Regions from separate parts of the Pseudoalteromonas sp. SG45-1 genome, predicted to be linked through region 3. Evidence: predicted binding sites of a transcription regulator. Region 3 holds the regulator's gene; each other region holds the start of a gene.
What was found. The regulator sigma-54, encoded in region 3, starts transcription at its own class of promoters, with help from an activator protein. The targets are predictions, from matches to a motif close to GTTGGCACGNNNNTNGNNT.

Region 1: H5117_RS06565 (hemerythrin domain-containing protein) is a predicted target of sigma-54. The motif match lies at 3,449-3,467, and genes of this name have one in related genera.
Region 2: H5117_RS07685 (BON domain-containing protein) is a predicted target of sigma-54. The motif match lies at 3,671-3,689, and genes of this name have one in related genera.

Annotation. Positions count from the first base shown of each region.
Region 1 covers NZ_JACJEP010000005.1:105,148-110,388, forward strand. The annotation lists gene H5117_RS06555 (TonB-dependent siderophore receptor) at 1-2,059, opposite strand, end outside; gene H5117_RS06560 (hypothetical protein) at 2,477-2,890, shown strand; gene H5117_RS06565 (hemerythrin domain-containing protein) at 2,984-3,409, opposite strand; gene H5117_RS06570 (hypothetical protein) at 3,741-3,995, shown strand; gene H5117_RS06575 (hypothetical protein) at 4,055-4,309, shown strand; gene H5117_RS06580 (DUF6500 family protein) at 4,339-4,557, shown strand; gene H5117_RS06585 (GGDEF domain-containing protein) at 4,590-5,241, opposite strand, start outside.
Region 2 covers NZ_JACJEP010000006.1:102,385-107,625, forward strand. The annotation lists gene H5117_RS07660 (bifunctional diguanylate cyclase/phosphodiesterase) at 1-343, shown strand, start outside; gene H5117_RS07665 (ABC transporter substrate-binding protein) at 363-1,172, shown strand; gene suhB (inositol-1-monophosphatase) at 1,226-2,029, opposite strand; gene H5117_RS07675 (VOC family protein) at 2,273-2,689, shown strand; gene H5117_RS07680 (LiaF domain-containing protein) at 2,728-3,396, opposite strand; gene H5117_RS07685 (BON domain-containing protein) at 3,725-4,291, shown strand; gene H5117_RS07690 (YqaE/Pmp3 family membrane protein) at 4,364-4,522, shown strand; gene H5117_RS07695 (hypothetical protein) at 4,892-5,241, shown strand, end outside.
Region 3 covers NZ_JACJEP010000003.1:89,080-94,320, reverse strand. The annotation lists gene mgtE (magnesium transporter) at 1-197, opposite strand, end outside; gene H5117_RS04170 (HPr family phosphocarrier protein) at 329-601, opposite strand; gene rapZ (RNase adapter RapZ) at 644-1,489, opposite strand; gene ptsN (PTS IIA-like nitrogen regulatory protein PtsN) at 1,508-1,960, opposite strand; gene hpf (ribosome hibernation promoting factor) at 1,965-2,252, opposite strand; gene H5117_RS04150 (RNA polymerase factor sigma-54) at 2,279-3,778, opposite strand; gene lptB (LPS export ABC transporter ATP-binding protein) at 3,848-4,573, opposite strand; gene lptA (lipopolysaccharide transport periplasmic protein LptA) at 4,570-5,115, opposite strand; gene lptC (LPS export ABC transporter periplasmic protein LptC) at 5,105-5,241, opposite strand, start outside.

The DNA.
Region 1 (5,241 bases), on a different contig from region 3:
GCTCAGGGATGCCCTGAACTTGGCGGTTTGAAGGTGCAAACGCGGTAAAGCTAGGTGCGCCAACACTGGTACCTGCAATAATATCTGGACGTGAGTTGTCAAATGCATCTGCTACTTGCGCTGAATCTTGGCTACTTGCAGAATTATCGTAGCGAGCATCAATATAGCTGTAGCCGGCACTTAACCAATAAGGGTAAGCATCATAGAATACTTGGCTTTCAAAGCCGGTAGTACGAATGCCGGTATTACTACCATCGCGATTACGTAAACTACGACGTTGGCTAAACACTGCACCATCGGCGTACCAATCACTGTCGGTTGGTGCGTATTTTAAACCGAATTCAACTAAGGTATTTTCGGTTGAAAAGTTTTGCGCGCTAATCGTGTTGTCGCCACCAAGAGACGTGCCGCCAGCCATGCTATTTGATGTGGCTTCGTTGTAACTTGCTGCACCATAAGTGGTGTAATCACCATTTAATCGGTAATTAAAGCTTACTTGCCCCGAATGTAGCTTATCGTTAATGCTATCGCTCGCTGCAATTTCACCCTCTGGTGCTATTGGGTCGTGCGCGTCTACGTCATAAAAATCAATGCGGTAGCCAACACTTGTATGAAACTTATCTGTCCAATCTGAATCTTGCTGAATAGCAAAACCCGTTTGCCATGAGCGCGAATCGGTAGTGTCTGATAAGTTAAAGTCGCCGCTGCCATCGTTATTAATATCGTACTGACCACCAGGGGATACAAATACACCTGGGCTAATTTCAATTAAACGCGCTTGTTGTGAATCAGTTAAAGGAATGCGGCGATTTGAAATTGGGCCAGTTAAATCAATAGGTAGGTCGGCTTCTGTTGTAAATTGGCTGTAGCCTAGCACGCGGTTGTAACGCACATCAAAAGCAAAAATTGTTTGCTGTTCGTTGCTCCATTGGTAAGTCAGTTCGGTACGGTTCTGCGCGGTATCGGCACCATCTATAATTTCAACAAAGCTATTTTGTGCAATTTCTTCGCGTTGTAAGTGCTGAAAATACGTAATGTTTTTTATTGATGCGTTGTTTGAAAGTTCACGCTTATAAATACTGTGTAGTAAATAAGTAGTGGCTTCGTTTTGATTGTCAGGGTCGGTAAGTACTGTACTACGGTCTATTTTTACTTGCCCAGTAGGTGAAACAATAGAACCTGCCGCTGGAACTGTACTGCCATTTACTTGCACGCCTTGGCCGGTAATATAAAGGCCATTATCTATTAGCGCTTGAGTAGGGCGGTTAATACCTGCGTTATCGGTAAATTCAACTTGGTATAACTCAAAGTTAATATCCCAGCTGCTCTTGTCATCAGGTAACACCCTAAGTGCTGCAAATAGGCTGTCGCTTTTCGTGCCCGAAAAGTCGTAGTAACTGCCGTTATCAATGTGTTCAGCGCTTACTCTAAAACCTACTTTGTCTTTTACTATAGGTGCACTGTAATCAACTAAAACACTGTACTGATCCCATCGTCCTGCAGATACCGTTGCTTTGCCTTTACTGTCGTCAGTTGATGCTTTTTTAGAATGTAAGTTTACAAAACCACCGTTGCGTTGGCTTGAACCAAATAATACCGGTGGCGCGCCTTTTACTACATCTATTTGTTCTATAGAGTTGAACGATAACGGCACACCAAAGCCATTATTACCTGCTTGGCGGCGTGTACCATCTTGGAAAAGCTCACCTAGTTGCCCACGAATAGTAGGTAAACTTGGTGCCCCAAAACCACTGGCTGAATAGGTATTAGGGCTGACTGCAAGTACGTCTTGTAAAGTCGTAATATTGAGTTGTTCTATTAACTCGCTTGAAATTGGTGTTACTGAACGGGCTATATCTCGTAGAGCTAAGTTGTCGCCAAAAGGGCCGTCTACAGTGGCATTTTTAACCGAAAGACCTTGAGATTTAATAACTTGGCCTGCCACCTCAATACGCTCAATTGCGCCTTCTTTTGCTGTTTTTGATTCTTCGGCTGCAAAAGCATTAAGTGGTGTATTTAATATGGTGGCTAGGGAAAGTGCTAAATATGCGTGTTTCAAACGTTTTCTCTCTACGGTTAAAATGTTGTTGGCGATAAAGACCGAAAGGATTAAAAATAACTTTCAGTAAAATTTTGATTCTTTTTGTTTTTTAGAACATAACAAAACAGATGCATTATAAAGATGGTAATTAAGTAGTATTGTTTTATTAGTTGATAAAATATTAATACAGCGATTGTACTAGACTGAATGTAAATATATGCTTTTAATAGAATTTTTAATTATAGACTACTTTCAACCTGCTAACATTTTAAAAGAGTTAACTTTTATGCAGCATTTTTAAATTACTTAAATAAGCTTCACTTTTAGTACTGCATGGCTTAACTAATGAATTTAATTAAAAATTTTTGAAATAAAAAATAACTTATACGGTCTAGGTTACTTCTACGTTTATTAATATTCATTTAAGGAAATTTTATGACAGGTTCAATGAATTCTGATGTGCAAAACCGTTTGCAGTGGTCACTTTTATCTTTGCGTTTAGGCGTGTTTATTGTAATGGTTATGTGGACATTCGATAAGTTTGTTAATCCTGGGCATAGCGCACGTATTTTTGAACATTTTTACGGTATTAGTGGCTCTACAGATATAGTGGCTTACATTATTGGTGCGGTGCAGTTAGTGCTTGTTTTAGCATTTTTAGCAGGTATTAAAAAGCGTATAACGTACGGTATCATTTTTGTAATGCATGGCTTATCTACGCTTTCTTCTTACAACCAGTACATAGATGGCTTTAATAACTTATTATTCTTTACTGCATGGCCAATGTGGGCTGCGTGTTTTGCACTTTACTTATTACGCGACCAAGACGTGAAATTTACTGTAAAGTAATAAAGTACATGCAAAAAAATTGGTTATAAGCCATAAGGCTTATAACCAATAAGTACACAGGGAGTGTGTGGAAGTCGGTTTGCGTGTTTACAACTAATGCATAGCGTCGTTGTATTGCTCAGCAAGGCTCTCTTTTTGCCCTTCGGTAAGTGCTTTACCCGCTAATTGAAACACTTCGTGTTCTTCTTCACTTAAATGATGATGTACCAAATGGTGTAGCTTTTTAGCTGCAACTAACCATGCAGACGAGCTCATTTCGGTATCTTCAAGTTGTTCAATTAATTCATCAATTTCGTGATGTTCAGCTACGCTGTGGCGCGCTTTTTCATGAGTTAAGTCATCAAACATAAGTGGGTTATAAAAGTAACGTTCTTCAAATTTTGCGTGATTTTCTAATTCTGTTTTTAGCTCATCCATTAGCGTGTGGCGCTGCTCTGTGTCGCCGTGTGTTTGAATAAGCGCATCTACCAATTCTCGTTGTTTGTCATGGTCATGACGTAGTGCTTCAAAAATATTCATAACTAGTCCTTTTACAATTTATTTGCTTATATCATTAACTAGCAAACTAAATGCCAAATATTAAGTTATTGTATTTTAATAAATTTAATTTTATTTTTTATTCTTTGGCTGCGATCACTGTAAATTTTACAGTGATATGAATGCAATAATTTCAGGCTTTCGCGCAGTTCAATTATAAAAGTGAGTATAAATCCCTACAGAACCTTACAAATATTTACTGGTTGTTTATTTTATTGCAGTGATAAAGTGCCAGTGTTATTTGGGTACAACCTATATATTACTCTCACACATAAATGCAGGTAGCACGTTAACTTAATAGGATAGTTTAAGGATGAACATAAAAAGCCCCGTCGCCGCATTATTGCTGTGCGCTTTACTGAGTGCATGTAGTACAGCCCCGCGTTCTGACCCTAACTTATGCATTGAAGAGGCTGAAATGGTTGATCGAAATGGCGCTCAAACAAGCTCACAGGTTTACAATCAATGCATTAGCGCACAAATTAAAAAGGATGAAAAAAATAACACTTTTTTTGATGCCATCGGTACGTTCTTTTTTGAATTTTTTGTAATGGTGGTAGAAAAGTAAATAGGCTAACTTGCAACTGTAATTTAAAGTAAATAAGTTGCGTAAAAATAGGATTAGTTATGAAGCAATTATTGATAGCAATTCCACTTTTTTTATTACTAAGCGCTTGTGCGGCGAAGCCTTACGCAGGCTCGGCAAAATGTATGGAACAAGCAGATATTGCATACGAAACCGATACACGTAAAAATGAGACACTAGATAATGAATGCAAAGCTGCAAAAGTAAATACGCCTAATAAAGAGCTTGAGAATCATGGCTTGGTTGATAGAAGCCTTTTACAGCTAATCGTTAGCTTTTTAAATGGCGTATTTTAATAGTAAAAATATAATTAAATAAGGTATGTATGAGGGAAGTACTAAGAGCAAAAATAATTACCGTGTGCGATAAAAAAATAGCAGTTAAAGGCGAAAATGTAGGGCTTTCTTTTTATGCATTTTTTGCTAATAAAAACGACGACCCAGAGCTACTTATGGAAGCTGCTACTTGGTGGATACACACCCATAAATTAGATCATTTTGTAAAAGCACATAAAATTAAACAGATGGTTTTAGATGGACTTTAGTCAATTAACTGAGCAAGTACTTTTAGCTGTATTTAATCAACAACGACTTGGTTTCTTCCGTTTTCTTTTGCTTTATAAAGTAATTTATCTGCATGCTTAATAAGAACATCTAGTGTGTTTTTTAAAGGGCTACTTACAGAGGCTCCCACACTAAAAGTGATTTTTGTATCACTAGGAAGGTCTTTTATATTACTACAATGCTCGGTAAACCTAGTGGCGAGCTGGTCAAAGATATCTCGAATAGCTAGTTCGTCAACCGAATTTAGTGCAAACAACCATTCTTCGCCGCCGTAGCGGCCAAACTGATGATCACCACTTAGTGTTTCTTTTGCAGCCTTTACAAAGGAAATAAGAACTAAATCTCCAACATCGTGACCAAATTGGTCGTTAACTTTTTTAAAGTAGTCTAAGTCAACAATTGCTATCGTCATTTTACCTTCACTGAGCTTTGCTTCTGCTGCGCGCATTATTCCTCTGCGATTAGGGCTATTTGTTAGATAATCTGTTAATGAAATATCGTGATATTTTTGACGTTGTCGAGCTTGCCGATAAAATAAAAATAATGAAGCAATCACTAAAATAAACGCTATAGCAGCGCTAAGTCGCCAAATTATTTTTTGTTGGTACTCTTCTTTAGCTTGTAGTTCACTAATGTCTTTTGCGTACTCTAGTTGCTGTATTTTT
Region 2 (5,241 bases), on a different contig from region 3:
GGTGGTGTTTGATCAGCACGACGCTGTTGATATATGTAATACCATTATTGAGCAATTTGAACACCAGTCTCGTATATTTTTTACACCTGAGCACATAAAGAGCGAAGGGTATTGGGCCACAAATCGTGAAGGAGAAAAGCAATTTGTGCCGCTACTAACGTTATCGATTGGCTTAGTTGAGCCTGATTTACAACAATGTAAAAACAGTCACCAAGTTGCAGCACTCGCAACTGATGCTAAAAAAGAAGCCAAACGTTATCGCCATAGTTATTTGTTTATTTGCAAACGTAAAGGGCCTGCGCCCGCAGTGGTGCGCCTAGCAAGCAATAAGCAGGTAATTTAAATAAAAATAGGTAATTATTATGTTGCCAATAAAAATCTCGACCAGTGTACTTGGTCTGCTTGCAAGTTTTGCACTTATGGCGCAAGAGCAAATAATTAATGTAGCCCAAAAGCAAGATACTCAAAACGCACGAGAAGAGTACTTAAGTGAGCTACTGGTACGTGCACTTGAGAGTGTTAACTATCCTGGGGTTATTAGGATGACTCCCATATCAGATCAGCAAAAACGTAAGCTCATAAACCTAAATGATAACGAACTAGATATGTATTGGAGTATGAGTAGTCCAGAGCGAGAGGCACTTGCTTTAGCTATTAAAATACCACTATTTAAAGGTTATATAGGAAAGCGGGCTTTACTCACTAATAAACAAAACGTAGCACGCTTTAAAGACGTAAAAACCCTAGAGCAGCTAGGAGAGTTTTCAGCAGTGCAGGGTCACAACTGGCCAGATACAAGAATAATGTCCTATAACGGCTTACGTGTAAGGCCGCTTACCAATTACCAAGCCATGTTCACTTTAACGAGCCGTGGGCGAATAGATTACTTTCCTCGCTCGTTTATTGAGGTTAATTCTGAGCTTATTGAAAACAAACAAAGTAACTTAGTCGTTGTGCCTGATTTATATATAAGCTACCCAACGGGTATTTATTATTTTGTGACTAAGAGTAAACCCGAATTGGCAAAGGCAGTAGAGGAGGGCTTAATATTAATGCAGACAAACGGCGAGTTTGATGCATTATTTAATGAATACTTCGCAAAGGATTTAAATACACTACCTTATACAAAAGGTAAAACAATAGAGATTAAGCTCGATAACCCTTATTTTTAGGCACAAAAAAAGGAGCCTAGGCTCCTTTTTAGTATGCTATTAATAGCATTTAATTAGCGAAGTAACGACTCAGTTAATACTGGACGAATTTCGCGGATAATTGCTTGAGTCAGTTTTGGTGAACCACAGATAATATTGCCGCTGTGGTTATAGTTATTACCACCGGCGAAATCTACAACCATACCGCCCGCTTCTTTAACCATTAGTTCGCCCGCAGCAGAGTTCCAAGGTTTTAAACCAATTTCAAAAAATCCATCAACACGGCCAGCTGCAACGTATGCCATATCTAAAGCAGAACAACCTGCACGGCGAATATCAGCAGTGTGTACAAACAATGCTTTAAACGCTTCAGTGTATGCATCCATGTGGTTTTTGTTTTTGAAAGGGAAACCAGTAGCAAGTACAGTGCCTGCAAGAACCGTAGTTTTGCTAACGCGTAGACGTTTACTGTTTAACTGAGTGCCTTGACCGCGAGATGCAGTGAAAAGCTCACCACGAATTGGATCATAAATAACAGCTTGGTCTAAACGACCTTTAACTTTAAGTGCGATAGAAACCGCGTAATGAGGGATACCTTTGATGAAGTTAGTTGTTCCATCGATAGGATCTACAATCCATTGGTAATCATCATCCTTGCCTTTATGCTCACCTAGTTCTTCACCAACAATTGAGTGAGTAGGGTAAGACTGTAAAATAGTGTCACGAATTACGGCTTCGGCTTCTTTATCAATGTTAGTTACTAAGTCGTTAGCGCCTTTTTGTTGCACTTCAACTTTTGATAAATCTTCACTTGCGCGAAGTAAAATTTTGCCTGCGTTGCGCGCAGCGCGAACCGCAATGTTTAACATTGGATGCATGGTATTACCTTTGGGTTGTAAAAGAACGTTTATATATTTCAGCCGGCGTATTTTAGCGACTTTTGCCATAAAGTAAACAATAAACCCCAAATACTTGTGTTTGTTTTTTATACAAGATTGAAAAGTTTATATATTTTTAAAAAATAATTATCTGCATTTAAATAAATTAAATTTAAATAACACTTTACCTAAAGTTAACTTGAGGTTTTATCGTGCTCCTAACTTAACTGATAGGATAACATTATGTATTTAGAGCACGTAAACTTAGTCGCGAGTGATATAGATAGTATGCTTACATTTTATCGCGCTGTATTTCCACATTGGTCGATTAGAAGTGAGGGCAGAGGCGATTGGCATGGAAAACCAAGACGCTGGGTACACTTTGGGGATGACACGCATTATATTGCGATAAGCAGTCATGGTGAGGGTGAAAACAGAAACTTATCGGGCCATCAAGTTGGTTTTGCACACTTTGCTTATGTAACTAATAATTTAAGCGCAGTAGTAATGCGCTTAAATAAAGTGGGTTTTACTCTAAGCAAGCAAGGTAACGAGAATCCTTTCAGAAAGAATGTCTACTTTATTGATCCTGCAGGGTTTGAAGTTGAGTTTGTAGAGTATTTAAGTGATATACCAAGCGAGCGAAATAACGATTTATAATAAAATACTAAGCAGCACGCTAAAGTGCTGCTACTCAATTATAGTGAGCGATTATTATTACCCGTGCCAAACTGGGTTTTTAGCTCATTTGCAAAGCTCATAAATTTTTCTTTAATTGTGCGCTTTATTTTTACCTCAACCGAGCCCATTACTGCCTTTCCTTCAATATGAATTGTAGGGCCTTGGCGTTTGTTAAGCGACACAGATTTATTTTCAAGGCTACTTAAAATACAAAACATTTTAGACACTACATTGACATGCTCTGGTACGTAAATTTCATCGCTACCAAAAATACAGTTAACGTGAATAGTTACATTTTGATGCGCAAAAATAGCATCGGTAAAATCAAGCACCACCGATCCCATAAAGTTACTCAAATATATATTTTTTGGCACAACCCACTGACCACTTCGCTCGTTAGATCCTAAAATACTGCGTAATGTAAAATCATCATCACTGTTTTGCTGTGCACTATAATGTGGTGTAAATTGCGATTGTTTTTCTGCTTTATATTGCTGATCGGTATTAAGTGTTAAGTCTTCTACTAAGGCTAGCAGAGCTTCGTTATTAGGTGCATCCATCGCATTATCTAAACGTCTTTCGAATGCATCAACAGAAATAACACCATGACTGTAATTATAAATTAATTGATCAATCACTTGTTCGCGTACTTGCTCTATTGGGCGGTCTTCAACTTTTACAGACATGAGTTATTCCTTCTTATATTTACTATTGATACTGCTATTGTAGTTAGATTGCAAACCGCGTACCAAATATAATTTCATTAATAATCAATTGGTTATTATTTAACGGTGTTTTTTGTTTTGTTATATTAACGATAGATTAACCAAAAGAGCAATTATCTAGCTATTTTCACTATTTGAGAAAGTTTTACCGAGTAGCCTGTAAATAGTTACACAAACATAGATAAGGTTTAATCTCTTAATTAATTCAAACCGTTGAATTTAAAGGGTAAATAAAGTTGGCCTGAAGCTCGCATTAGTTAAAGTGTCTTTAATCAAAAGGAGAAAGATTATGAAAACATTTAACAAATCTATTATCGCAGCTCTAGTTCTTGGTACTACGGCTATGGGTGCCCAAGCAAACAGCTGGGAAAACGAAAGTAAAGATGCTTGGATTGATGGTAAGGCAGAAACCGTTCTACTTATGAACACTAATCTAAACAACTTTGACATTAACACTGATGTAAAAAATGGCAAGGTAGTACTTACAGGTAAAGTTAATAGCGAACTCGATAAAGAGCTAGCAGAAGAACTTGTACTTAGCCTAGATGGTGTAACTGATGTTGATAACAGCCTTACTGTTGTTAAAAGCATGGACACCGAAGATAAAAACAACGACATGATGGACGATGATGATAACGACCTAACGGACGCTAAAATCACCACTGTAATCACAACTCGCTTCCTGTTTGACTCAGAAGTAGGTGGTACAGACATTGATGTTGATACCGACAACGGTGTGGTAACTCTGAATGGCTCTGTAGAGTCTGAAGCTGAAAAGCAACTAGCAGTTAAAATTGCTAAAAATGCTGAAGATGTTCGCGACGTAGTTGATAAACTAGCTATTGTTGCTGAATAATACAGTATAGTTAAGGCCCAGTAATACTGGGCTTTAAGTCTTTTCAATGTTTAATTTAAATGGAGTTTGATCATGGATATTATTCGTATAATACTTTCGGTTTTATTACCGCCATTAGGTGTGTTTTTGCAAGTTGGCTTAGGTATGCATTTTTGGTTAAATATTCTATTAACACTGCTAGGTTATTTCCCAGGGTTAATACATGCAATCTACATTATTGCGAAAAAATAATGACAGATTATATATTGTGTAAGCCGACTACTGAGGTTTAGCTAAATACTTTAGTACCGATCGGCTCACAATATTAGTTTTTAGAAAGTTTTTAGATTAAATCCATTTTTTAAAACTCTTCAACCCATTAATTCACTTCCTTAACTCACTCCCAATATTATTTTAAAACTATACTTATTGTTTACTAATAAGCTTTCCAGCTAACAGTCGCGCTCAGATTCTGATTTGATGCCATTTAGGAAATCTTCAACATTAGTGTGTTTATACATCCATAATATACAATCAAATACCTTATTATTTAGTGACAATATTACCTTCACTTCTAGTGTTATCATTAAACTAGGTTTTTAGGCATGTTGAGGTAGTTAATTGAATATTCGACTTATAATGTCAGGCGTTGTGTCATTCGTTTTTTATTTTAGTTGGGCCTTCTGGGCAAATAGCGCGGCAGACATTGCTAAATCGGTCACTCTTCAAGCTGCATTAGTGCAAGGTTTGTATAGTGGATTTGTAACGCTGTTTTTTACCTTTATTTTAGAAAGGGTCGTCAACAAGTATAAGTTTAGTTATGTAACGCTTGCGTTCGTAACTCCAATTATTTGTATGTTTCATTCTAAAACACCACAAAACGTAGCAATACGACAAAGTTTTAATAATGCAATTAACTCTAGTGCCTCGTATTTAAGTAATAAAAAAATAGCAGGCGTACTTTTTGCGCC
Region 3 (5,241 bases):
CCCTGCACATCAGGATCGACCAATTGCCAAAGCAGTCGGCGAATTTTATGCGGTGATGATTCTAATAATAATGCGGTATCACAAGGAGCCGTTTTTGCGAGCATGCGCCTAACTTGAACAAATTGACCACTATTGAGTGACTTCGTCACCTGCTTTAGTTGCTGTAGTGGATAATCTTGTTCAAAAGCTTCTGGCATTGGCGTCCTTTATAAATTGTTATATTACTTTATGGGGGGAGGTGAGTTAACTGGCGTTACTAACCTATTTATTTTATATATCTGTTTTAATTGAAGCACTAGTAATGCGAATATTGTTTTTATAAAACAGGTTATTCTTGTTCATTAAAGCGTTGTGCTATTAATTCTCCAACAGCGTGTAAAGCTTGCTCAGAATCAGGGCCTTTACAAACAACTTTAACTTCTTTTCCTTGGCTACTTTCAAGTAACATTAATGCAAGTACGCTATCGCCTGCTGCTTCTTTGTCATCTTGGAATAATGTGATTGTCGCATCAAATTGTACTGCTAATTGCGCAAGCACAGTAGCTGCTCTGGCGTGTAAGCCTAATTTGTTTTTTATTAAAAAGGTATCTTCACAATGCATAACTTACTCTACCTAAGCTGAACAGGTGATTATTCAGCTATATTATTTTTCTTGTTCGCGATGGCGAATTTTTACATTGGGATGTGTCATTGCAAAACTTTCACCGATAGTTTGCGCTAAATACACAGAGCGATGTTGCCCACCTGTACACCCAATAGCAATGGTTAAATAACTGCGGTTATTTCGTTCTAAATGCGGTAACCACGTTTGTACAAATGTTTGAATTTGCCATGTGAATTTTTGCACTATGCTGTGATTAGCTAAATAGTCTTTAACCGGTTGATCTAACCCATTTAAAGGCTTCAACTCTGGTTCCCAGTGTGGATTTGGTAAAAAGCGTGCATCAAATACGTAGTCTGCTTCTTTTGGTATACCGTGTTTAAAACCAAATGATTCAAATGTGACAATCAGTTGCTTATCTTTTTTACCTAAAATCTTTTCACGAATAGATTCAGCGAGTTGATGAACACTTAAATCAGTCGTATCTATCATAAAGTCGGCGCGAGTGGTTAATACATCAAGTAATTCTTTTTCTTTTTTGATGGCTAAATCAAGCGGCAACGAGTCTATTGATAGTGGGTGTAATCTGCGTGTTTCAGAAAAGCGTTTGATCAATGTCTGATCGTCGCTATCTAAATAAAATAACGTAGGGTTTGCAAAGCCTGGTAAGTATTCAAGAATATCGTTAAATTCATCTTGTTCTTTAGGGATGTTGCGCACGTCTATGCTAACAGCAATTTTATCGTAGCTATCAGACACACTGCGAACTAATGAAGGTAGTAGGTTTACTGGAATATTATCTACGCAATAATAACCTAAATCTTCTACAACGCGCAAAGCAACCGACTTTCCAGAACCAGAACGGCCGCTTATGATAATTAACTCCATTTAACACCCTTTATAAAACTATGATTGATCAACAATAACTTGGTAAAGCTCAGTATCAGATTTTGCACTGCGTAACTGTTTACAAAAATCTTTGTTGTTTAGTTTATCAGCAATGGTTGCTAGAGTCTTTAAGTGCTGCTGGTTATCGCCATCTGGTATGATGAGTGCGACAAAAATATCAACAGGGCGATTATCGATTGCATCAAAGTTTATTGGAGTTTCGCTAACGAGCACTAAAGCCAAAGGCTCTTCTGCACCGCTCATTCTTCCATGAGGAATAGCAATGCCACGTCCTATACCTGTACTACCTAATTTCTCTCTGCTCATTAAAGCATTAAGAATATCTTGTTGCGGTAAATACGGAAGTTTGTCGTGAGCAAGTTCGCTAATGAACTCTAAAATTCTTTTTTTGCTATTAAAAAGGACCGCAGCTTTGCTGCAGTCCTGGCATATAAGTGAACTTAATTTCATCATATTAGTGTCGAGCAAGCTTCTCTTTGTGTTTGATTACTTGGCGATCGAGCTTGTCGATCAACGAGTCAATAGCGGCATACATATCTTGATGTTCTGTAGAGGCAAATAGCTCAGCACCGCTTACGTGTATTGTGGCTTCTGCTTTTTGATTTAATTTTTCTACATCGAGAATGACATGAACATTATTAATATGATCAGAGTGTCTTTCAAGCTTCGCAAATTTAGTATTAATATAGTCTCTTAGTGAATCGGTTAATTCTACGTGACGACCAGTTAAGTTTAGTTGCATAAGCATTACCCTCTTAGTTTAGCGTCTTAAATCAGACTTTTACGCTGATTTGACGGTGGAATAGCAAGAGATTCGCGGTATTTTGCGATTGTACGTCTCGCTACTTTAATTCCTTGCTCAGCCAATATATCCGCTATTTTGCTATCACTCAATGGTTTTGCTGAGTTTTCTGCTGCGATTAATTTTCGGATAAGCGCACGTATTGCTGTAGATGAACATTCACCACCGTTTTCAGTACTTACATGGCTTGAGAAAAAATATTTAAGCTCAAATATACCACGGGGTGTATGCATGTACTTTTGAGTAGTTACGCGAGAAATTGTCGATTCGTGCATTTCTACCATTTCAGCAACATCATTTAAAACCATTGGTTTCATGGCTTCAGGGCCATGTTCAAAAAAGCCTTGTTGTTGCTTAACAATACAATTAGTAACTTTTAATAGCGTGTCGTTTCTACTTTCTAAGCTTTTAATAAACCATTTAGCTTCTTGTAAATGTGAGCGAATAAACTGGCTGTCGCCACTTGATTTTACAGTGCGAGACATTGCTGCGTATTGGCTATTAACACGAATTTTAGGCATGCTATCTGGGTTTAATTCGACAACCCAGCGGCCTTTAATTTTTTTAACTGACACATCAGGAATAACATACTCAGATTCTTCCCTTACAATAGTATCTGCAGGTTTTGGGTTGAGAGTATGTATTAGTGTCATTACTTCTTTAAGCTCTTCTTCTTTGAGCTTAGTTTTTTTCATTAATGTACGATAGTCGCGAGCTGCTAATAGATCAATATGCTCGGTTAAAATCATTTTCGTTTCATTAATATAAGGTGTTTCTTTATCAAATTGATTAAGCTGAATACACAAACACTCTTGTAAACTACGTGCAGCAATACCAACAGGATCAAACAGTTGGATGCGTTTTAATACCGCTTCAATTTCATCAAGTTCGACTTCGTTATCATCTTCGTTTTCTTGATTAAAGCTTTCTAAAATCTCTTCGCAGCTTAGTGTTAAAATACCTGAATCATCGACAGCTTCTACAATAGCAATAGCAATAGCTTCGTCTGTAGGGCTAAATGGCGTTAGTTGTAATTGCCACATTAAATACTCATGGAGCGTTTCAGTAGAGGCGCCTTGGTATATTGATTCGTCTTCAGGCATTGGACCTGATGAGGCTGCAGGAGCGGCACTCATGTACTCATCCCAACTGACATCCATAGCCATGTCGTCACTTAGCGTGTCTTTTGCAAGTGCTTCACCAGTATCTTGTTCGTATTCGCTCGGAGCATCATCAGCAGATGCGCTAACAGTTATGTCATCGGTATCAGCTTTTTGCTCGTTTTTACCAGCAGCGTCTTCGGAATAGTCTGCCTCTTCAACCTCTAATAGTGGATTACTGTCGAGAGCTTCTTGTATTTCTTGCTGGAGATCCAATGTACTGAGTTGCAACAAACGAATAGCTTGTTGCAACTGTGGAGTCATTGTAAGTTGCTGGCCCATGCGCAGCTGTAGTGATTGCCTCATGTATCTCTAACAATCCTTTTATGTTGTTATAATTAATACTAGCAGATGCTTAAAGACATGGCGTAAATGTTACAGCCTAAATTGCTCGCCTAAGTAAACATCGCGTACTGTTTTATCATTTAATACGTGTTCTGGAGTACCTGATGCAATCAGCTCCCCATGAGAAACAATGTAGGCTTTTTCACAAACATCAAGGGTCTCTCTTACGTTATGGTCGGTAATTAATACACCAATCCCACGATTTTTAAGATGTTCTATTATTTTCTTTATATCTAATACCGAAATAGGGTCAACACCGGCAAACGGTTCATCCAGTAATATAAATTTAGGATCTGCTGCCAGCGCTCGTGCTATTTCTACACGACGACGTTCTCCCCCCGATAATGCCATACCTTGGCTATCACGAATGTGTTGTATGCTAAATTCATCTAATAAGTTATTGAGCGTGTCTTCTCTGGCTTGTTTATTTAGTTCTTTGCGCGTTTCTAAAATGGCCATTAAGTTTTGATAAACAGTCAGCTTTCTAAAAATCGATGACTCTTGTGGTAAGTAGCCTATGCCTAATCTAGCACGACTATGCATAGGTAAAAGAGTAATATCGTTATCATCAATAGATATTTTACCTTTGTCGCTAGGAACAAGCCCTACAATCATATAAAAAGTCGTTGTTTTACCAGCACCGTTAGGGCCAAGTAAGCCAACTATACTGCCAGCTTGTACTTCAAGGCCGACGTTTTTTACAACTTCACGACCTTTATAGCTTTTTGCCAATAGTTCTGCTTTTAATGTGCTCATGGTTGACCTTTATCGCCTTTTTTACTTTTTTTAGTTTCGATCGGTACTAAAATTGTGTGAACGCGGTCAGTTGAGTTTTCATCTTTTTCGGCACTGATGAGCTGCTGCTCTATGTCGTAGGTAATGCTTTTAGCATTTATTTTTTGTCCGGCTTGCGATACTTGTGCATTACCAACAAGCGTTAAAAAACGCTTAGATACATCATAACGTACTTCGTCAGCACTGGCGCTCATAGTCGTGCCGTCTGGTTGCTTTTCTTCAAAGTGCGCAGGGCTACCTGTGGCAATTAATAATTGTTTATTATCACCAAGTTCATCACGTTTGTGTACTTCGAGGCGATCGGCTGTAATGCGGCGATTACCGTGAATAATCTCAACGTTTTTCTCAAAAATACCCACATTAGCTTTCAATTGACCTTCTTGCTTGTCGGCACTTATTGAAATTTGATTGGCAGCAGGTTGCGTGTTTTGCTCTGCAGCACTACTATTAAACGCTAGTATAAGTGTAGGAATTATAAGTGATTTTAATATTTTATTGGTCATAATATATGGTTCGCGTATGGTTAATTAGTTTTATCACTTCGGTTTTCAAGTCGGCTTCTAGGCCTTTACCGGTGATTTTTAAATTGGGTCCAGTGATAATGACGGGTTGCTCCGAACGCATTGTTA